One region of the Pseudomonas sp. AN-B15 genome, then DNA from elsewhere that is predicted to be linked to it. Evidence: predicted binding sites of a transcription regulator. Region 1 holds the regulator's gene; the other holds the start of a gene.
The links. The regulator sigma-54, encoded in region 1, starts transcription at its own class of promoters, with help from an activator protein. The targets are predictions, from matches to a motif close to ANTGGCATNNANNTTGCTNT.
Positions count from the first base shown of each region.

Region 2: glnA (glutamate--ammonia ligase) is a predicted target of sigma-54. The motif match lies at 8,590-8,609, and genes of this name have one in related genera.

Region 1 is NZ_CP049737.1:995,769-1,006,881, reverse strand. Features, by position in the region: gene lptC (LPS export ABC transporter periplasmic protein LptC) at 1-233, shown strand, start outside; gene lptA (lipopolysaccharide transport periplasmic protein LptA) at 220-765, shown strand; gene lptB (LPS export ABC transporter ATP-binding protein) at 765-1,490, shown strand; gene GTQ41_RS04345 (RNA polymerase factor sigma-54) at 1,679-3,172, shown strand; gene raiA (ribosome-associated translation inhibitor RaiA) at 3,246-3,554, shown strand; gene ptsN (PTS IIA-like nitrogen regulatory protein PtsN) at 3,567-4,031, shown strand; gene rapZ (RNase adapter RapZ) at 4,034-4,891, shown strand; gene GTQ41_RS04325 (HPr family phosphocarrier protein) at 4,907-5,182, shown strand; gene GTQ41_RS04320 (ZIP family metal transporter) at 5,275-6,168, opposite strand; gene GTQ41_RS04315 (superoxide dismutase) at 6,188-6,811, opposite strand; gene GTQ41_RS04310 (hypothetical protein) at 6,813-7,253, opposite strand; gene GTQ41_RS04305 (aspartate ammonia-lyase) at 7,281-8,657, opposite strand; gene GTQ41_RS04300 (hypothetical protein) at 8,638-9,045, opposite strand; gene pmbA (metalloprotease PmbA) at 9,293-10,645, opposite strand; gene yjgA (ribosome biogenesis factor YjgA) at 10,748-11,113, shown strand, end outside.
Region 2 is NZ_CP049737.1:399,567-410,679, reverse strand. Features, by position in the region: gene GTQ41_RS01855 (DUF2339 domain-containing protein) at 1-1,429, opposite strand, end outside; gene GTQ41_RS01850 (glycogen/starch/alpha-glucan phosphorylase) at 1,598-4,048, opposite strand; gene GTQ41_RS01845 (YkgJ family cysteine cluster protein) at 4,308-4,745, shown strand; gene typA (translational GTPase TypA) at 4,961-6,781, opposite strand; gene thiI (tRNA uracil 4-sulfurtransferase ThiI) at 6,921-8,375, opposite strand; gene glnA (glutamate--ammonia ligase) at 8,704-10,110, shown strand; gene GTQ41_RS01825 (DUF4124 domain-containing protein) at 10,388-10,900, shown strand; gene GTQ41_RS01820 (DUF4124 domain-containing protein) at 10,897-11,113, shown strand, end outside.

The DNA of each region.
Region 1 (11,113 bases):
TAGAACTGATCGACTCGGTACGCATCAAGCGCACCGATGAAAAGAACCGCGACACCCTGATCACCAGCACCCGCATGACGGTGTTCCCTCAGCAGCAATATGCGCAGACCGAGCAACCCGTTAGAATCGACGGCGCTGGCGGTGTATCGACTGGCGTGGGAATGAAGGCGTATTTGAAGGAAAGCAGGATACACCTGCAATCGAACGTAAGAGGACAGTATGAGGCTCGTTAAAACCCTCCCTATTTTGCTCAGTCTGGGCGCAGCACTGGGAAGCGTGAGCGCCTGGGCTCTGCCGAACGATCAGCAGCAACCTATCCGCATTCAGGCCGACGACGCCCAACTGGACGACAAGAATGGCATCGCCACCTATAAAGGTGACGTGATCATCACCCAGGGTTCGATGATCGTTAAGGGCAATACGGTGACCATCACCCGTACCCCGACCGGCGACATCGACGTGGTGACCTCGGTGGGTAACCTTGCCTACTTCGAGCAGTTGCAAACCCAGGGTGACACCAAGCCTGTACAGGGCTGGGGCGTGACGATCCAGTATCACGCCGCGCAAAACCGCGTCGTGCTGATCGACAAGGCCAAGGTTGTCGACAAGGACAACAACACCACCCAGGGCGAGAAAATCGTCTATGACACGGTGAGAAAACTGGCCAGCGCCGGTCGCGCTACCGGCAACAAGGTCACCGAGACGCGTCCGCGCATCGACATGGTGATCCAGCCGAAGAAGAAAACCGACGAGAAAACCCAGTAATGGCAACTCTGAAAGCTCAGCACCTGGCCAAGGCCTATAAAAGCCGCCAGGTCGTGCGTGACGTCAGCCTGTCGATCGACAGCGGCCAGATCGTCGGCCTGCTCGGCCCGAACGGCGCCGGCAAGACCACCTGCTTCTACATGATCGTCGGCCTGGTGCAGGCCGATCAGGGCCGCGTACTGATCGACGATCTGGACGTCAGCCACCAGCCGATGCACGGTCGCGCCAAGGCCGGTATCGGCTATCTGCCGCAAGAAGCATCGATCTTCCGCAAACTGTCAGTGGCCGACAACATCATGGCGATCCTCGAGACCCGTCAGGAGCTCGACAAGGCCGGTCGTCGCAAGGAGCTGGAAAGCCTGCTGCAGGAGTTCCATATCAGCCACATCCGCGACAACCTCGGCATGAGCCTGTCCGGTGGTGAACGCCGTCGGGTGGAAATCGCCCGCGCCCTGGCAACCGCCCCGAAATTCATCCTGCTCGACGAACCGTTCGCCGGTGTCGACCCGATCTCGGTCGGCGACATCAAGCAGATCATCCATCACCTCAAGGCCAAGGGCATCGGTGTGCTGATCACCGACCATAACGTGCGTGAGACGCTGGATATCTGCGAGACCGCCTACATCGTCAACGACGGTCAACTGATCGCTGAAGGCGATGCGGCAACCATCCTTGCCAACGACCTGGTGAAGGAAGTGTACCTGGGCCACGAGTTCCGCCTCTAAAGCGCGAGCGCATTCGGCCAGCCGTCCGGGTGCTGTAACGTTGAAGCGCTTTTTTTATACGCTTTATTGTTACAGCGCTCTAGGCAAACACGACAGTTTCAGGCATATAATTTGCTTAAGTTTGGCGCTTCGGCGCCCTGTAGTGGATGGCGCATGCGCGCCGGCGAATAAGGTGTTAAGCCCCTGCCATGAAACCATCGCTAGTCTTGAGAATGGGCCAGCAGCTGACGATGACACCGCAGCTGCAACAGGCCATCCGCCTGCTCCAATTGTCGACCCTGGATCTGCAACAGGAAATCCAGGAGGCCCTGGAATCCAATCCGATGCTCGAGCGCCAGGAAGAAGGCGACGACTTCGACAACTCCGATCCATTGGCCGACAACGCCGAACAAAAACCCAACACCGAGATTCAGGAACCCTCCTATCAGGAAACCGCCCCGACGGTGGACAACCTGGAGGAAGGCGAATGGAACGAGCGCATTCCTAACGAATTGCCCGTCGATACCGCCTGGGAAGACGTCTACCAGACCAGCGCCAGCAGCCTGCCCAGCAGCGATGACGACGAGTGGGATTTCACCACCCGCACCTCCGCCGGGGAAAGCCTGCAAAGCCATCTGCTGTGGCAACTGAACCTGGCGCCGATGTCCGACACCGACCGCCTGATCGCCGTGACCCTGATCGATTGCATCAACAATCAGGGTTATCTCGACGAAACCCTCGAAGAAATTCTCGACGCCTTTGATCCGGAACTCGACATCGAGCTGGACGAGATCGAAGCCGTCCTGCACCGCATCCAGCAATTCGAACCCGCCGGCATCGGCGCGCGCAACCTCGGTGAATGCCTGTTGCTGCAACTGTGTCAGCTCCCGGCCAAGACTCCTTGGCTGACCGAAGCCAAGCGTCTGGTCAGCGATTACATCGATCTGCTTGGCAATCGCGACTACAGCCAGCTGATGCGACGCATGAAGCTCAAGGAAGACGAGCTGCGTCAGGTCATCGAACTGGTGCAGAGCCTCAATCCGCGCCCGGGTTCACAGATCGAATCCACCGAAGCCGAGTACGTGGTGCCTGACGTGATTGTGCGCAAGGACAACGAACGCTGGCTGGTCGAGCTGAATCAGGAGTCGGTGCCTCGTCTGCGGGTCAATGCGCAGTACGCCGGGTTCGTGCGGCGCGCCGACACCAGCGCCGACAACACCTTCATGCGCAATCAGCTGCAGGAAGCGCGCTGGTTCATCAAGAGCCTGCAAAGCCGCAATGAAACCCTGATGAAGGTGGCCACCCAGATCGTCGAGCACCAACGTGGCTTCCTGGAATACGGCGACGAAGCCATGAAACCGTTGGTCCTGCATGACATCGCCGAGGCGGTCGGCATGCACGAATCGACGATTTCCCGGGTCACCACGCAGAAATTCATGCATACCCCTCGGGGCATTTATGAACTGAAATACTTTTTCTCCAGCCACGTCAGCACCTCCGAAGGCGGTGAATGCTCATCCACGGCGATCCGCGCGATCATCAAAAAACTGGTCGCGGCGGAAAATCAGAAAAAGCCATTGAGTGACAGCAAGATCGCTGGTTTACTGGAGGCACAAGGCATTCAGGTGGCTCGCCGCACCGTCGCCAAGTACCGTGAATCCCTCGGGATCGCGCCTTCGAGCGAACGCAAGCGGTTGATGTAAGCCACGTTACAGCGTTCCAGTGGCAGGCTATCCGGCCTGCCGCTTTATGCACTGGCAACGAAGGAGAAGCTGTATGCAAGTCAACATCAGTGGACACCAACTGGAAGTGACCGAACCTCTGCGCACCTACATCAACGAGAAACTCGAACGATTGGAGCGCCATTTCGACAAGATCACCAACGTGCAGGTCACGATGTGCGTCGAAAAGCTCAAGCAGAAAATCGAAGCCACCTTGCATATACCCGGCAGCGAAGTGGTCGCCAACGCAGAAGATACCGACATGTATGCTGCGATCGACTCACTGACCGACAAGCTGGATCGCCAACTCAAAAAGCATAAGGAAAAGACCCAGAGCCTCCTTCAGGGCGCAACCGGTCGTTAACACTCCCAACCCATGATCCGACTTGAAAGTATCCTGACCCCCGGCCGTTCCCTGGTGAACGTGCCGGGCGGCAGTAAAAAGAAAGCCCTCGAACAGATTGCCAACCTCGTCCATAAAGAAGTGCCGGATCTGGCCATGCAGGATGTGTTCGATGCGCTGATCGCCCGTGAGAAACTCGGTTCCACCGGTTTCGGCAACGGCATCGCCATTCCCCACTGTCGCCTCAAAGGCTGCGAAGCGCCTATCAGCGCATTGATGCACCTTGATGCCCCCATTGATTTCGATGCCATCGACGGCGCTCCGGTTGACTTGCTGTTTGTCCTGCTGGTCCCGGAAGCGGCCACCGATGCTCACCTGGAATTACTGCGCCAGATCGCCAGCATGCTCGATCGCAAGGAAGTGCGCGAAAAACTGCGCAGCGCACCGAGTAACGAAGCCTTGTATCAGGTCGTCCTGAGCGAGCAGAACGGTCATTAATCATGCGTTTGATCATCGTCAGCGGCCGCTCCGGCTCGGGTAAAAGTACCGCCCTGGATGTCCTTGAGGACAACGGCTACTACTGCATCGACAACCTGCCGGCCGGCTTGCTGCCGGAACTCGCCGAACGCGCCCTGATTCATACCGAGCTGGCCCAGCCGCTGGTGGCCGTGTCGATCGATGCACGCAATCTGCCGAGCCACCTGTCGCGTTTCCCCGAACTGCTTGAAGAAGTCCGCGCCCGCCACATCCAGTGCGATGTGCTGTATCTGGATGCTGACGAAGAAACCCTGCTCAAGCGCTTCTCGGAAACCCGCCGACGCCATCCGCTGAGCACTGCCAACCGCTCGCTGGCCGAAGCGATCAACGACGAAACTGCCCTGCTCGGCCCGATTGCCGACCTGGCCGACCTCAAGGTCAACACCACCAATCTGAATCTGTACCAGCTGCGTGACACCATCAAGTTGCGCCTGCTGAATCAGCCAGAGCCGGGCACGGCGTTTCTGGTCGAGTCGTTTGGCTTCAAGCGCGGCATGCCGGTGGACGCGGATCTGGTGTTCGACGTGCGCTGCCTGCCCAACCCGTACTGGAAGCCGGAGCTACGCGCCCAATCGGGTCTCGATGCACCAGTCGCCGAATACCTGGCGGCGCAGCCGGAAGTCGAGGAGATGTATCAGGATATCTTCGGCTATCTGAATAAATGGCTGCCACGCTTTGCGGCGAGCAACCGCGCCTACGTCACCATTGCCATTGGCTGCACAGGTGGGCATCACCGCTCCGTTTACCTGACCGAACGCCTGGGTCAGGCCCTGCAGAAAACCCTGAAGAACGTCCAGGTTCGCCACCGCGACCTCACTTAAAGGATTCACACCGCGATGCCTGCTCTGGAAATCGAAATCATCAATAAACTGGGCCTGCATGCCCGAGCTTCGGCCAAGTTCGTCGGGGTGGCGGGTCAGTTCCCGGATTGCACGATCAGAGTGGGTCGTACACCAGAAACAACCGTGGACGGTAAAAGCATCATGGCGATGATGATGCTGGCTGCCGGCAAGGGCACGAAGATCTATCTGAGTACCGAAGGCCATCAGGAAAAAGAAGCGCTGGATGCGCTGGTGGCGTTGATCAACAACTACTTCGATGAGGGTGGTTGATCGTTAAAGATTAAAAGATCGCAGCCTGCGGCAGCTCCTACAGTGAACGCATTCCAATGCAGGAGCTGCCGCAGGCTGCGATCTTTTGATATTCAGCCCAATGCGGTATCCATCACCATCATCAGACAAAACCCGATCAGCAAGCCAAGACTGGCCAGCTTGTCATGACCATTGCGTCGCGACTCGGGGATCACCTCATGCGTCACTACCAGCAACATCGCTCCCGCGGCCAGCGCCAGCCCCAACGGCAACAACAACTCTGCCAGGCTGACCAGCCACGCACAGAGCAGCGCAAAAACCGGCTCGACCAGCCCTGACGCCGCACCGATCAAAAACGCCTTGACCCGCGACATCCCGGCCCCGGCCAACACCAGCGCAATCACTAACCCCTCTGGCACATCCTGCAAGGCGATGCCCATCGCCAGGCTGTCGGCATCCGGCATGCCGCCGCCAGCAGACACCCCCACCGCCATGCCTTCCGGGATGTTGTGGGCAATGATGGCAAACACGAACAGCCAGATCCGCGGCGCAATCACCGGGCGCTCAGGGGTACCGACGAGCATTTCCGGTGAGGCGCCGGACAGTTTCAGGTCCGCCAGATACAGACCGAATGCACCGAGCATGATGCCGAAGCAGATCAACCCGCTGGCAGCCCACGGTGTCAGGCCCAGACTTTCAGCAGCAGCGATACCTGGCACGATCAGCGAAAACGCAGTCGCCGCCAGCATCACGCCGGCGCCGAACCCCAACAGCGTATCGCTGAGCCTCTGCGGCATGCGCCGGATCACCAGCACCGGCACCGCGCCGAGCGCCGTGCCGAGGGCGCAAATCGCGCCACCCTGCAAGGCCCGCGACAGTTTCGGCTGCAGATCCAGCCACTCCAGCCCATGCGCCGCCAGCAAAGTCATGCCCGCCAGCAGCAACAGCGACCCGATCGCGTAACGAAACATGCGTCCACCGCCAGCCGCCAGTGTTTCAGTGCTCATAGTCAGCCTTGGATTGTTTTTATGGATGACTTAAAACCAGAGCAGCCTGATAACGCGCGGCAACTTCAGGCCAATTGATCACGTTGTAGAACGCGTTGATGTATTCCGGGCGACGGTTTTGGTAACGCAGGTAGTAGGCGTGTTCCCAGACGTCCAGACCGAGAATCGGCGTGTTGCCGTTCATCAACGGGCTGTCCTGATTGCCGCTACTTTCCACGACCAGTTCTTTTTCCGGGGTCACGCTGAGCCAGGCCCAGCCACTGCCGAAACGGGTCAGCGCGGCTTTGGTGAAGGCCTCCTTGAAGCTGTCGAGACCGCCCAATTGCTCCTCGATCGCCTTGGCCAGTGCACCGTCAGGCTTGCCGCCACCGTTGGGCACCATGACTTCCCAGAACAGCGAATGGTTGGCATGCCCGCCACCCTGATTGATCACGGCCGCACGGAGTTTTTCCGGCAACTGCTGGACGCTGGCGACCAGTTTTTCCACCGGCCACTCGGCGTACTCAGTGCCTTCGACGGCAGCGTTGAGGTTGTTAATGTAGGTCTGGTGGTGCTTGGTGTAGTGAATCTCCATGGTTTGCGCATCGATGTGCGGTTCCAGGGCGTCGTAGGCGTACGGCAAGGCAGGCAAGGTAAAAGCCATTTCAGTGGACTCCATGGTGATGTGAGGCTGACGCGCGGCGTGCATTGCCGATGTCCGGGTGCAGCAGGCGCTGGGTGCGCGGGTATTCGCCGTGTTCGCCGATGAAATTCAGCAGCTCGACGTAGGTCTTGCTGCTCTGGCGCAACGCCGCTTCCCGCAGGGCCGGGCGCAGGCGCTCGTCCTGCATGGTCTGCAATAACCGTTGATGAATCGCGCAGAGGTACTCGGCGCTCTCCTCCGGCTGGTTCAGGCGCAGGTGCAGATCCGCCAGGTTGTGGTGGGAGATGACGCAGGCCGCCACTGCTTCGTCGGCGTCCGCCCAGCGTTCGAACAGCACTTGCGCCAAGGCCAGGGCTTGCAGGTAAGCCTCACGGGCATCAATCAGTTCGCCGAGCATGAAGCAGCGATTGGCCCGTTCGATCGTGCGTTTCCAGTGCTCCATGGTGAACCTCCAAAGCAGTTGCGGGATTTACACGCCGCCGGCAGTGAGTTTCTCGGGGTTGAGTAACTCTTCCAGTTGGCTGCGCGACAGGTCGGTGTGCTCCAGCGCGACGTCAATCACCGGGCGACCCTGTTTGTAGGCCTGCTTGGCGATTTCCGCGGCTTTCTGGTAACCGATGATCGGGTTGAGCGCGGTGACCAGAATCGGGTTGCGCGACAGCGCTTCCTTGAGCCGCGCCTCGTTGACCTTGAAGCTGGCGATGGCTTTGTCGCCGAGCAGACGGCTGGCATTGGCCAGCAGTTCGATGCTGCTCAGCAGGTTCTGGGCGATGATTGGCAGCATCACGTTCAGTTCGAAGTTGCCCGACTGGCCGGCGATGGTGATTACCGAATCGTTGCCGATGACTTGCGCGGCGACCATCGCGGTGGCTTCCGGGATCACCGGATTGACCTTGCCCGGCATGATTGAGGAGCCCGGCTGCAAAGCTTCCAGCTCGATTTCACCGAGACCGGCGAGCGGGCCGGAGTTCATCCAGCGCAAGTCGTTGGCGATTTTCATCAGCGACACGGCAATGGCCTTGAGCTGGCCGGAGACGGCGACGGCGGTGTCCTGCGAGCCGATCAGGGCGAACAGATCCTTGCCCGGAGTGAATTGCACATGGGTCAGCTGGCTTAATTGGCGGCTGAAACGCGCGGCGAATTCCGGGTGCGCATTGATCCCGGTGCCGACGGCCGTGCCACCCTGCGCCAGCGATTGCAGGCTCGGCAGCAGATCCTGCAGGTGGGCAATGTTGGCCTTGAGTTGCTGCGCCCAACCGTTGAGCACCTGACTCATGCGCACCGGCATCGCATCCATCAGGTGCGTGCGGCCGGTTTTAACGTGGTGATGCACTTGCACGGCTTTGTTTTCGATGACCTGCACCAGATGCAGCAACGCCGGCAGGAGTTGTTCGTGCAACGCCAGGGCAGCGCTGACGTGAATGGTGGTCGGGATGATGTCGTTGCTGCTCTGGCCGCAGTTGACGTGATCGTTCGGGTTGACCGGCTCGCCGAGCAGGCGACTGGCGAGGGTTGCGATCACTTCATTGGCGTTCATGTTGGAACTGGTGCCGGAGCCGGTCTGGAAGATATCCACCGGAAAATGCTGCATGAAATCGCCTTCGAGCAGGCCTTGCGCGGCGTCGCTGATGGCCTTGCCTTGCGAGGCGCTGAGCTGGTTGAGTTCAACGTTGGCCCGCGCGGCGGCGGCTTTGGCGAGGATCAGCGCACGGATGAACTGCGTTGGCATCGGTTTGCCGCTGATCGGGAAGTTATCCACTGCGCGCTGGGTCTGCGCGCCGTAGAGAGCGTCCACCGGCACCTGCAGTTCGCCCATGCTGTCGCGCTCAATACGAGTCTTGGTCATCTGAAAATCCTTGGACTGATTCAATGAGAGGAATCGAGGGTTGCAACTCGCAGGTCGCCAGTTGCCAGGTGTAGCGCTGCCAACGCTGGAGTCGGCAGTTGCACAGCGACAGGCGCTCCATTTCACGCAGCGGGCGCCAGGCTTGATCGAGACACAAGCTGCGCCAGTGCCATGGCAACGCGATGTCGGTGGCTGTGTCGAGCAGCAAGCGGAAGGAGGTTTCAGCGATGGTCCACGGGGAAGTCGCCGTGCAGCAGGCCAGATAACGGCCCTCGGCCAGGTAATGTTCGATCAGGCGCGGTTCGTCGGGGTCCATCGCGCAACGGATCTGGCGACTCATCCAGCGCCAGCTTTCGAGGTATGGCTGCTCGTGCAAGGCAGAACTCATGATCCGGGACTCGTTCGGAGATGAGATTAATTATTAGATGATAATGAGAACCAAAACAAGAGCACTTGGTTACACAAACTCCATTGTGGGAGCGAGCCTGCTCGCGAAGGCGTCGTGTCAGTCACCGCTGCGGTCGGCTGTTAAATCGCTTTCGCGAGCAGGCTCGCTCCCACAGAGTTTTGTGCCGAGCCATGAAAAAAGGCGCGCCACCCGATTGGGTGGCGCGCCTTTTTGTAACCGCCGGGTTTTAGCTGCCCGCCACAGTCATCCGCTCAATCAACACCGAGCCCGTGCGAATATTGCTGCGCAGCTCCAGATCATTACCGACGGCGACGATCTGCTTGAACATGTCACGCATGTTGCCGGCGATGGTCACTTCCTGCACCGCGAACTGGATTTCGCCGTTCTCGACCCAGAAACCCGCCGCACCACGCGAATAATCGCCAGTGACCATGTTCAAGCCATGCCCCATCAACTCGGTAACCAGCAGCCCACGGCCCATACGACGCAGCAGCGCTGCCTGATCTTCATCACCATGCGTCACAAACAGGTTATGCACGCCCCCCGCGTTGGCGGTGCTTGGCATGCCGAGTTTGCGCCCGGAGTACGTGCCGAGGATGTACGACACCAATTCGCCCTTTTCGACGAACGGTTTGGCGTAGGTGGCCAGACCATCACCGTCGTAAGAGGCACTGCCCATGGCGCGCATCAGATGTGGACGCTCATCGATGGTCAGCCATTCCGGAAACAGCTTCTGCCCCAGCGTGCCTTCGAGGAACGACGATTTGCGATACAGACTGCCGCCAGACACCGCCGACAGGAAGCTGCCGAACAACCCGCCCGCCAGCTCGGCGGAAAACAGCACCGGCACTTCGCAGGTCGGCACCGGACGCGCGCCCAGACGACTCGCGGCCCGTTGCGCGGCACGCTGACCGATGCTCACCGGATCCGCCAGCAGGCTGCCCTGACGATTGACGTCATACCAGTAATCGCGCTGCATCTGGCCATCAGCTTCGGCGATCATCACGCAGCTCAGGCTGTGCCGGGTCGACGCGTAGCCGCCGATGAAACCGTGGCTGTTGCCATACACGCGGCAGCCCTGATGGGTGCTGAGGGTGGTGCCGTCGGCGTTCTTGATTCGCGCATCGGCGTCGAACGCCGCCGCTTCACAGAGCAACGCCTTCTCGATCGCCTGCTCCGGGGTGATGTCCCATTCGTGGAACAGGTCGAAATCCTGCACCTCCCTGGCCATCAACGCGGCATCGGCGAGGCCCGAGGCTTCGTCTTCAGAGGTGTGTCTGGCGATCGCCAGTGCGGCAGCAACGGTTTCACGAATCGCATCCGGCCCGGTGGCGGAGGTGCTGGCCGAGCCTTTGCGCTGGCCGACGTACAGGGTGATGCCAAAGCCCTGGTCGCGATTGAACTCGACCGTCTCGACCTCACGCTGGCGCACCGAGGTCGACAAACCCTGCTCCAGCGACACCGCAACTTCGCAGGCACTGGCGCCCTGACGCTTGGCTTCGGCGATGATCTGCTCGACCTGTTCCTGCAGTGCCGGCAATGCTTGCGGGCCGACGCTTTGAACTGCACTCATGCTCATCTCCACTCAAATTCTGCTTTCGGCTGGGGTCATCGAGCGACCGGGCCGGACAAGCGGCCCCCGACTGGTTATCATGGCGGCGTTTCTTTGCGGACTGCCACCATGGTTGATTCTTACGACGACTCCCTCGATACGGGAGAAAAAAGCAAATCTCAGGTCAAACGCGAGCTGCATGCTCTGGTTGACCTTGGCGAGCGCCTTACAACACTCAAGCCCGACTTGCAGGCAAAACTGCCATTGACCGACGCTCTGCGCCGGGCCCTGGCCGATGCGCCGAAGCACACCGCGAACATCGCGCGTAAACGGCACCTGCAGTTCATCGGCAAACTGATGCGCGATCAGGACACTGACGCGATTCTGGTCCTGCTCGATCAACTCGATGCCTCCACCCGTCAGTACAACGAGCGTTTCCACAACCTCGAACGCTGGCGTGACCGGCTGATCGCCGGTGACGATGCCGTGCTGGAG
Region 2 (11,113 bases), 600 kb from region 1:
TCGCCAGACTGGCGAAGATCACCCCCAGCGCCAGACAGGTTTCACCCAGCAGCAAGGCGCGACCACCCATCAGTAACCGGGCCAGGCCCATGTAGATCACGCCCAGTGCGAGTGCACTGAACGCAGCGCCGAACTCCAGGTGCTGCACCAGCGCAAACTGCAAACCGAAGCCCACGAGCGGCGGGCCGAACAGCATTGTGCCGTCGACGTAGTCGCCCTTGCGCGCCGACCAGTGCAGCAGCGCCTCGCGATCGCCGTCCGCCGGCGCATCGGGCATGTCTAGCAACTTGCGCCGGGCAAACAACAGGCCGATGGCCAGGTACATCAGGAAGAACAGAATCAGGAACGGTTCCGTGCTCCACAGCAACTCGGGCGCATACGAACGCAGCCCCCAGGCGAAACCGATGCCGAACGTGCCAACGAATCCGATCAGGTTGAGCAGGCGCCAGGCCTTGAACCAGGCGATGGCAAGGATGCCGGCATTGAGCAGAGCGAAATAGCTGAACAGCGCCACATGGTTGCCGGCGCCGGTCGAGGTCAGGATCGGCGCGGCGAAACCGCCGAGCGCAGCGGCGGCGGCCAGTCCAAGAGCATCCTGGGTGATGGCGAGAATGGCCGAAAACACCGTGACCGCCACCAGCAAACCCAGCGCGGCGGACGGATCAAGCAACGGATGCAGTCGCATCGCCGCAAACACCGTCAGGTACAGCACCGCGATGCCGGTGCCCTGCAGAATCAGCGCGTAGCTGCTGTTGCGCCGACGCAACCACCAACCCAGCGCCAGCAGGGCCAACGCCGCCGCCGCGACGCCGGCATAACGCAATTCGATCGGCACCACCATGCCTTCAGTGGCATAGCGCAGCAGGAACGCCAGACCGAAAAACAACAGCACCACGCCGACCCGCAACACCGTGTTGCCGCCGAACAGCCAGTTGCGCGCAGCGCTGATGCCGCGCTCGATCAGGTTCGGGCCACGGGGTTCGGCAGGTTGTGTGGGGACTGCAGGCTCGTCGGTGACGGCGTCCAGACGCCAGACATCGGCCGGCAGCGGCTGGCTGGTTTCGCTGGCAACGGCAGAGATCGGTTCGAGTTCGGGCGGTAGTTCCCAGACCAGCTCAGGGGTAGCGGCGGATGCTTGTTCGGCAACGATGACGGGGTCGACGGCAGCGTCCGGAGTCGGCGCCATGCTCGGCGGTGTAGTGCGCACGCCGGCACCTTCAAGCAGGAACAGTCGCTGCTCGACAGCCTGCAAGGCGACTTTGGCCTGCTCCAGTTGGCGCTGCTGTTCGGTGGCCTGCGAGCCAAGCCGGGCAAGGCGCAGCGTTTGCCCGATCGCCAGCCCGAGCAGCGCCCCCAATAGCGCGGCGCTGAACGACTCATCAAGCAGCCAGCCGAGCAGCAGCCCGATCAACATGAACATCCATTGCATGGTCGATATCCCTAAGCGCAAAGGCCAATCCGGGAAGATTAGCGCAGCCTGATCCAAAAAGATCGCAGCCTTCGGCAGCTCCTACAGGGTTATGTGAACACCTGTGTAGGAGCTGCCGAAGGCTGCGATCTTTTCCGGCGCGCCGATTATATCGAGCCCAGCGAAAAGTTACTCCAGTGCCTTCCAGATATCCGTGGCGTACTCACGAATGGTCCGGTCAGAGGAAAACCAGCCCATCCGCGCCGTGTTGAGCACTGCCGAACGCCACCAGTTGTTAGCGTCGTGCCAGTGCGCATCGACGCGTTTCTGTGCTTCCCAGTAGGAATCGAAGTCGGCGCAGACCAGGAAGCGGTCGTAGTCCACCAGCGAATCAATCAGCCCGGTATAGCGCGACGTGTCATCCGGCGAGAACACGCCACTGCGGATCGCTTGCAGCACGTCGCTCAAACGGTGCGACGCGGCGATGTCCGGCGCGGCGCTGAACTCGTGGTTCTGTTTGCGCGCTTCAACCTGCTGCGCACTGAGGCCGAAGATGAACATATGCTCGGCGCCGATGCGCTCGCACATTTCCACGTTGGCACCGTCGAGGGTGCCGATGGTCAGTGCGCCGTTGAGACCGAACTTCATGTTACTGGTGCCCGACGCTTCGAAGCCGGCCGTGGAAATCTGCTCGGACAAGTCCGCCGCCGGAATGATGCTCTCGGCGAGGCTGACGTTGTAGTTGGGCAGGAACACCACCTTCAGCAAACCACGCACGGTCGGGTCGTTGTTCACCACCCGGGCGATGTCGTTGGTCAGCTTGATGATCAGCTTGGCCTGGTGATAACTCGCCGCCGCTTTACCGGCGAAGATCTTCACCCGCGGTACCCAGTCCACTTCCGGCTCGGCACGAATCGCCTGATACAGCGCCACCGTGTGCATCAGGTTGAGCAACTGGCGCTTGTATTCGTGGATCCGTTTGACCTGCACGTCGAACATCGCCGCCGGATTGACCGCGATCCCCAACCGCTCGTGAATCAGATAGGCCAATGCTTTCTTGCTGTGCAGGCGCTGCTCGGCGAAGGCTTTGCGGAACGTGGTTTTCTCGGCGAACGGCTCCAGATCGAGCAAGCGCTCTTCCGGGTTATCCAGCACCTGCGGGCCGAGTGCATCGACCAGCATCGAGGTCAGTTCGGAGTTGGCCTGGAACAACCAGCGGCGGAAGGTGATGCCGTTGGTTTTGTTGTTGATCCGCTCCGGGTAGAGCTTGTGCAGTTCGGCGAACACGGTCTTGCGCATCAGTTGCGTGTGCAGACCGGATACGCCATTGACGCTGTGCGATCCGAGGAACGCGAGGTTGCCCATGCGCACCCGACGACCGTTGTCTTCTTCGATCAGCGACACCGCGCGCAGCACGTCGAAATCATGAATGCCCTTGGCGCGCAGCGAGTCGATGTGCTGCGCGTTGATCAGGTAAATGATCTGCATGTGCCGCGGCAGCATGCGCTCCATCAAACCGACCGGCCAGGTTTCCAGCGCCTCGGGCAACAGCGTGTGGTTGGTGTACGACAGCGTGTCGACGGTGACTTGCCACGCCGCATCCCAGGCCACGTCGTAGACGTCGACCAGTTGCCGCATCAGTTCGGCGACGGCAATCGAGGGGTGGGTGTCGTTGAGCTGAATCGCTGCATGGTCGCCCAGAGTCAGCACCGAGGTGTGCATGTTGCGATGGCGACGCAGCAAATCCTGCAGCGAAGCCGCGACGAAGAAATATTCCTGACGCAAGCGCAATTCCTGCCCGGCCTCAGTGCTGTCCGCCGGGTAAAGCACCCGGGAAATACTTTCCGCGCGAGCTACCTCAGCCACCGCGCCCAGGTGATCACCGGCGTTGAAACGCTCCAGGTGCAGATCTTCCATGGCGCGTGCACGCCACAGGCGCAGAGTGTTGACGCTCGCCCCACGCCAGCCGACCACCGGCGTGTCGTAGGCAATCGCCCGCACGGTTTCCGCCGGCGACCAGACCTGTTTGGTCTTGCCACTGGCATCGGTGACGGTTTCGACGCTGCCACCGAAGCCAATGGTGTACACCACTTCCGGACGCTCAAACTCCCACGGGTTGCCGAAATCCAGCCAGTGCTCGGTCTGTTCCTGCTGCCAGCCATCGACGATGGCCTGGCGGAACAACCCGTGTTCATAACGAATGCCGTAACCGTGCCCGGCAATGCCGAGGGTCGACATGCTTTCCATGAAGCACGCCGCCAGACGCCCGAGGCCGCCATTGCCGAGTGCCGCGTCAGGTTCCAGCAGGCGGATCCGTTCCAGATCGACGCCCAGTTCGGTCAGCGCTTCACGGGCGACGTCCAGCAGGCCGAGGTTGCTCAGGCTGTCGTAGAGCAAACGGCCGATGAGAAATTCCAGCGAGAGGTAATACACCCGCTTCTGGCCTTTGCGGTAGATCTGCCGGGTGTGGTCCATCCAGTGTTCGACCACGTGGTCGCGTGCCGCCAGGGCAATGGCTTCGAACCAGTCATGGTCAAAGGCGTGATCCGGGTCTTTGCCCACCGCATAGGTGAGCTTGGTCAGGACGGCATCGCGGAATGCGGCCACCTCTGCTTCGCGAACTAGTGGTTCTTGAGTCATCGATAGGACCTCGAGCGAGCGGGGAATTGTCTGAGCCTAGACGGTCTGACCGACGGTAGAGGCGCAGGTTCGGCAGTTTTTCCGAAGTCGGTGAGATCGCCCGGCATTACCTTGGCGAGTGGGCTAATGAATGCAGGGGCCGTGCCGGACTGAATGGCATTTACACGGCGTTTGCAAAAATCTGGCGAAAGGTTGTTCAAAAATCCACCAGTCCCGGTATGATCGCGCGCCCTGATGCATACACGCCTGGTAACCCCCGATGATGAAGCCCAACCTGATTGCCGCCGCCGAGATCGACCGTCTCGATACGTGGGCCAAATATTCGGCCCCGATGTGCGGCTCTTGTGTCTCCAGCTGCTGCACCCTGCCGGTCGAGGTCAAGATCAAGGACCTGGTACGCATCGGCGTGGTCGACGAGTTCGAGCTGGGCGATCCGCCGAAGAACATCGCCAAGCGCCTGCAAAAGGAAGGGCTGGTCGAGCGCTTCAACCAGAAGTCGGGGATCTTCACCCTGCAGCGCATGAGCAACAACGATTGCTACTACCTGGATCGTAAAAGCCGCCTGTGCACCATTTATGACAAGCGCCCGGACACTTGCCGCAACCACCCGAAAATCGGCCCGCGGCCGGGGTATTGCGCGTACAAGCCGAAAGAAGTCGAGCGGGTGCAGAATTCGCGGTCGATCGAGAAGTTCTGACCTTTCCTGAATTTTTCGGCGCCTGTCCGGCCGCCATCGCTGGCAAGCCAGCTCCCACATTGATTGTTGTCGTACACAAGATTCATGTGCGACGCAAAACCCTGTGGGAGCTGGCTTGCCAGCGATGAGGCCAGCACAAACCCCGCACAAATCCCGGACAAACAAAAACGCCCCCGGTCTCGCGACCGGGGGCGTTTTTTCAAGCTCGGGCTGAATTACGCCTTGGCTTTCTTGGCAGCGCGGGTACGCTCGCTTTCGTCCAGGATCTTCTTGCGAAGACGGATGGACTTAGGAGTGACTTCGCACAGCTCGTCTTCCTGGATGTATTCCAGAGCCTGTTCCAGAGTGAAGCGAACAGGTGGTACCAGAGCGATGGTTTCGTCTTTACCCGAAGCACGCATGTTGTCGAGCTTCTTGCCTTTGGTAGGGTTCACACCCAGGTCGTTGTCGCGGCTGTTCTGACCAACGATCTGACCGTTGTAGATCTCCTGGCCGTGTTCTACGAACAGCTTGCCACGAGCCTGCAGGGTTTCCAGCGAGTAGGTCAGTGCCTTGCCGGTTTCAACCGAAACCAGTACGCCGTTCTGACGGCCGGACATGTGGCCCGACTTCACTGGCGCGTAACGGTCGAAGATCGAGGTCAGGATGCCAGCACCGTTGGTCAGGGTCAGGAACTGGTTACGGAAACCGATCAGACCGCGAGCAGGGATGTTGTATTCCAGACGAACACGGCCCTTGCCATCCGGCACCATGTTGCTCAGGTCGCCTTTACGCAGACCCATCTCTTCCATGACCTTGCCCTGGGATTCTTCAGGGATGTCGATGGTGACGTTTTCGAACGGTTCCTGCTTCACGCCGTCAACTTCACGGATGATCACTTCAGGACGGCCCAGGGCCAGCTCGAAGCCTTCGCGACGCATGGTTTCGATCAGTACCGAGAGGTGCAGCTCACCACGGCCGGAAACCTTGAACTTGTCAGCCGAGTCGCCTTCTTCAACGCGCAGTGCAACGTTGTACAGCAGCTCTTTGTCCAGACGATCCTTGATGTTACGGGAGGTCACGAACTTGCCTTCTTTACCGCAGAATGGCGAGTCGTTTACCTGGAAGGTCATGGAAACGGTTGGCTCGTCAACGGTCAGCGGCTTCATCGCCTCGACGGTGTTGATGTCGCACAGGGTGTCGGAGATGAACAGCTCGTCGAAGCCGCTGATGCAGACGATGTCGCCGGCTGCTGCTTCTTCAACGTCAATGCGGTGCAGACCGTGGTGACCCATCAGCTTCAGGATACGACCGTTGCGGCGCTTGCCGTCGGCGCTGATTGCGACAACCGGAGTGTTCGGCTTGACGCGACCACGAGCGATACGGCCAACACCGATAACACCCAGGAAGCTGTTGTAGTCCAGAGCGGAGATCTGCATCTGGAACGGACCGTCACGGTCAACGGCCGGAGGCGGAACGTGGTCGACCACTGCCTGGTACAGCGCAGTCATGTCTTCGCCCATGGCGGTGTGGTCCAGACCGGCGATGCCGTTCAGGGCCGAAGCGTAAACAACCTGGAAGTCCAGTTGTTCTTCGGTCGCACCGAGGTTGTCGAACAGGTCGAAGATCTGGTCCAGAACCCAGTCCGGACGCGCGCCTGGACGGTCAACCTTGTTGATCACCACGATTGGACGCAGGCCGGCTTCGAACGCCTTCTTGGTCACGAAACGGGTTTGCGGCATAGGACCGTCTTGAGCGTCAACCAGCAGCAGAACGGAGTCAACCATCGACATTACGCGTTCTACTTCGCCGCCGAAGTCGGCGTGGCCCGGGGTGTCCACGATGTTGATGTGGTAGCCGTTCCAGTTGATGGCGGTGTTTTTCGCCAGGATGGTAATACCGCGCTCTTTTTCCTGGTCGTTGGAGTCCATCACGCGCTCGTCGTTGAGCTCGTTGCGCTCCAGGGTGCCGGATTGACGCAGGAGTTTGTCTACCAGGGTGGTCTTACCATGGTCAACGTGGGCAATGATGGCGATGTTACGTAGATTTTCGATCACTTGTGTATCTCGATCAGAGGATTCGGTTTGCTGACAAGTCTTGGCAGCGATTAACAGTAGTGTCCGGCATGGCCGTTACAGCTTGACGGCGGTGTCGGGGGGCCGGTGACGCAGGCCACAGGCAAACAGCCCCGGGCACTTAGCTCGGTCGATAAACGCGCACATTGGCATGCCCCTCACTGAGCAAATGGTGAGCATGCAGGCGACTCATCACGCCTTTGTCGCAATACAGCAGGTACTGGCGAGTCGGATCCAGCTCCTTGAAACGAGCGTTCACTGCGTAGAACGGCATCGTCTGTACTTCTATGCCGGCGAGTTCCAGCGGGTCATCCTCGGCCGCATCCGGGTGACGGATGTCGATGACGATCTGACCGGCCAGCGCTTCGCCGACTTCTTCGATCTGCAAGTCCTGGCCCAATTCGTCGATCACTCGATCGATCGGCACCAGTTTGGCGTTTTCGAGCGCACGCTCGAGGACCGCCATGTCGAATTCTTTCTCTTCGTGCTCAACACGGTGGCGCTTGGCGGCGGTCTTCGGATTGACCGAGATGACCCCGCAGTACTCCGGCATGTGCCGGGCGAAATCGGCGGTGCCGATCTCGTTGGCCGTGTCGATGATGTCCTGCTTGTGCGCAACGATCAGTGGGCGCAGGACCAGCTTGTCGGTCACGCAGTCGATCACCGACAGGTTCGGCAGCGTCTGGCTCGATACCTGGGAAATCGCTTCGCCGGTGACCAGCGCGTCGATGTGCAGCCGGTCGGCAATGGCCGACGATGCGCGCAACATCATACGCTTCAATACGACGCCCATATGACTGTTATCGACTTTGCCGAGAATTTCACCCAACACTTCTTCGAACGGAACACTGACAAATAGCACGCGTTGCGAGCTGCCGTACTTCTTCCAGATGAAATGCGCGACTTCCATCACGCCCAGTTCGTGGGCACGCCCGCCCAGATTGAAGAAGCAGAAATGTGCCATCAGGCCGCGGCGCATGATCTGGTACGCGGCAACCGTCGAGTCAAAGCCGCCGGACATCAATACCAGCGTCTGCTCCAGGGCGCCGAGCGGGTAACCGCCAATACCGTTGTGCTGGCTGTGGATGACAAACAACCGTTGGTCGCGAACTTCGATGCGAACTTCGATTTCCGGGTCTTTGAGGTCGATTCCGGCCGCCCCGCATTCGCGACGCAGCTTGCTGCCGACGTATTTTTCGACGTCCATCGAGCTGAACGGATGCTTGCCTGCACGCTTGCAGCGCACCGAGAAAATCTTCCCGGCCAGCACATCGCCGTAGTGCTGTTTGCACTTCTCGGTGATGTCGTCGAAGTCGCCCAGCGGGTATTCGTCGATCTGCAGAAAGTGCGCGACACCAGGAGTACAAGTGAGGCGCTCGCCCATCTCTTTCAAGGCTTTGGGGTCGGTCACGCGGGTTTCCAGCTCGAGATTGTCCCACACACCGTTCACCACCACGGCCGGGTCCAGATCGCGGAGCACGGCGCGGATGTTCTTGGCCAGCTGGCGGATGAAACGCATCCGGACAGGGCGGCTTTTGATGGTGATCTCGGGGAAGACTTTTACGATTAGTTTCATGAAAACAGCGCGCGCAGGGCCAGCCGAAAAAGGGGGGCGCGGATTATAGCGGAAATTGCTCAAGGTTTAACCAGTTAATATGCAGAAGGTTTCACTTGCACCAAAACGGGTCATTTCTGATTTGAAGCGCTACATTAAGGGGCGATAAATTCGCCTTTATGGCGCTTTCTTGCTTCGAAAGCGTGAAATTGGGGCAAAAAACCCATGCTGGGGCACTGGCATGCAATTTGCTCCCTTGTGAGGCAGGTTGCCTTGGCAGAGTATCTGCGCCGGCATCACCCAAATTAAGGGCATCCACTACCAAGCCCTAAGCCACCCGGAGGACACTATGTCGAAGTCGGTTCAACTCATCAAAGATCATGACGTCAAGTGGATTGATCTGCGCTTCACGGACACCAAAGGCACTCAGCACCACGTGACCATGCCGGCTCGCGATGCGCTGGAAGACGACTTCTTCGAAGTCGGCAAGATGTTCGACGGTTCCTCCATCGCTGGCTGGAAAGGCATCGAAGCCTCCGACATGATCCTGCTGCCGGACGACGACACTGCCGTTCTCGACCCGTTCACCGAAGACGCGACCCTGATCCTGGTTTGCGACATCATCGAACCTTCGACCATGCAAGGTTACGATCGCGACCCGCGCGCCATCGCGCACCGCGCCGAGGAATACCTGAAGACCACCGGTATCGGCGACACCGTCTTCGCCGGTCCAGAACCAGAATTCTTCATCTTCGACGAAGTGAAGTTCAAGTCCGACATCTCCGGCTCGATGTTCAAGATCTACTCCGAGCAAGGTTCGTGGATGTCCGACCAAGACATCGAAGGCGGCAACAAAGGCCACCGTCCTGGTATCAAAGGCGGCTACTTCCCGGTTCCGCCGTTCGACCACGACCACGAAATCCGTACTGCCATGTGCAACGCACTGGAAGAGATGGGCCAGACCGTTGAAGTTCACCACCACGAAGTGGCGACTGCCGGTCAGAACGAAATCGGTGTCAAGTTCAACACCCTGGTGAAAAAAGCTGACGAAGTTCAGACCCTGAAATACGTTGTCCACAACGTTGCCGACGCTTACGGCCGCACTGCGACCTTCATGCCGAAGCCACTGTACGGCGACAACGGCTCGGGCATGCACGTACACATGTCCATCGCCAAAGACGGCAAGAACACCTTCGCTGGCGAAGGCTATGCCGGCCTGTCCGAAACCGCCCTGTACTTCATCGGCGGTATCATCAAGCACGGTAAGGCCCTGAACGGCTTCACCAACCCGGCCACCAACTCCTACAAGCGTCTGGTGCCAGGTTTCGAAGCGCCGGTGATGCTGGCCTACTCGGCTCGCAACCGCTCCGCCTCGATCCGTATTCCTTACGTCAACAGCCCACGCGGCCGTCGTATCGAAGCTCGCTTCCCGGATCCGGCTGCCAACCCGTACCTGGCTTTCGCAGCACTGCTGATGGCCGGTCTGGACGGTATCCAGAACAAGATCCACCCTGGCGATGCCGCTGACAAAAACCTGTACGACCTGCCGCCTGAAGAGGCGAAAGAGATCCCACAAGTTTGCGGCAGCCTGAAAGAAGCCCTGGAAGAGCTGGACAAGGGCCGTGCGTTCCTGACCAAGGGCGGCGTATTCTCCGACGACTTCATCGACGCTTACATCGCGCTGAAATCCGAAGAAGAAATCAAGGTCCGTACCTTCGTACACCCACTGGAATATGAGCTGTACTACAGCTGCTGATCCGGTAGCGCTGCGCTACGCAGCGTGACAAAAGAGGCCTCCTTCGGGAGGCCTTTTTATTGCCCACGATTTATGAAGCTACACAAATCCCCGGTGGGAGCGAGCCTGCTCGCGAATACGGTGGGTCATTGACGGGGATGGCGACCGCCTTCGCGAGCAGGCTCGCTCCCAAAGGGGATTTTGGCGTCTGAATGATCTCCGGATATATCCCGGGCTGGGCCAACCGCCGCACCCTGGCCTATGCTGCACCCCATCGCTTTCTTTCCCGGTCGATTTCATGGGTCGCACCTTTCTCTACATTCTGCTGCTGATCGCCTTGCCCGCCGCCGCGCAGATCTACAAGTACACCGACGCCAACGGCAACACGGTCTACAGCGATCACTCGCCGGACGGTGTTCATGCGCAGCCGGTCGAGTTGCCGCCACTCAACCGCGTCGCGCCACAGGCACCGAGCGCGCCAGCGCCTTCAAGCACCGACACACGCCCCGCGGCACGCAGTGCCTACGAGGTGCTGGAGCTGACCGGCCTGCCCAGCGAAGAAGCGCTGCGCGCCAACAACGGCACCTTCACTGTCAATGTGCTGATCAAGCCGCGCCTGCAGGCGCCACACCAATTGAGGCTGGTGCTGGACGACGCGCCTTACGGCCAGCCGAGCAATGTGCCAATCCTGCAACTGGTGAATGTCGATCGCGGCGAGCATCATCTCGCGGTGCAGGTGATCGACGGCGAAACGATCATCCAGCAGAGCCCAACAGTGGTGTTCACCGTGCAGCGGGTGCACAAGCCATGAAGATTTTCTGGCTGGTCCTGTGTCTGTTCGCCCTGCCCGTTTCGGCGGAGGTCTTCACCTACGTCGATGCGCAGGGTAATCGCGTCTACACCGATCAGCCGCGCGGCAATGCCAAGCGCGTTCCCATCGCAACCAGCAACCGCATGTCGGCCAAACCCACGGTCGCTGCGCCGATCAACGCCGCAAAAAAATCCCCGGAACAACCGCTGTTTC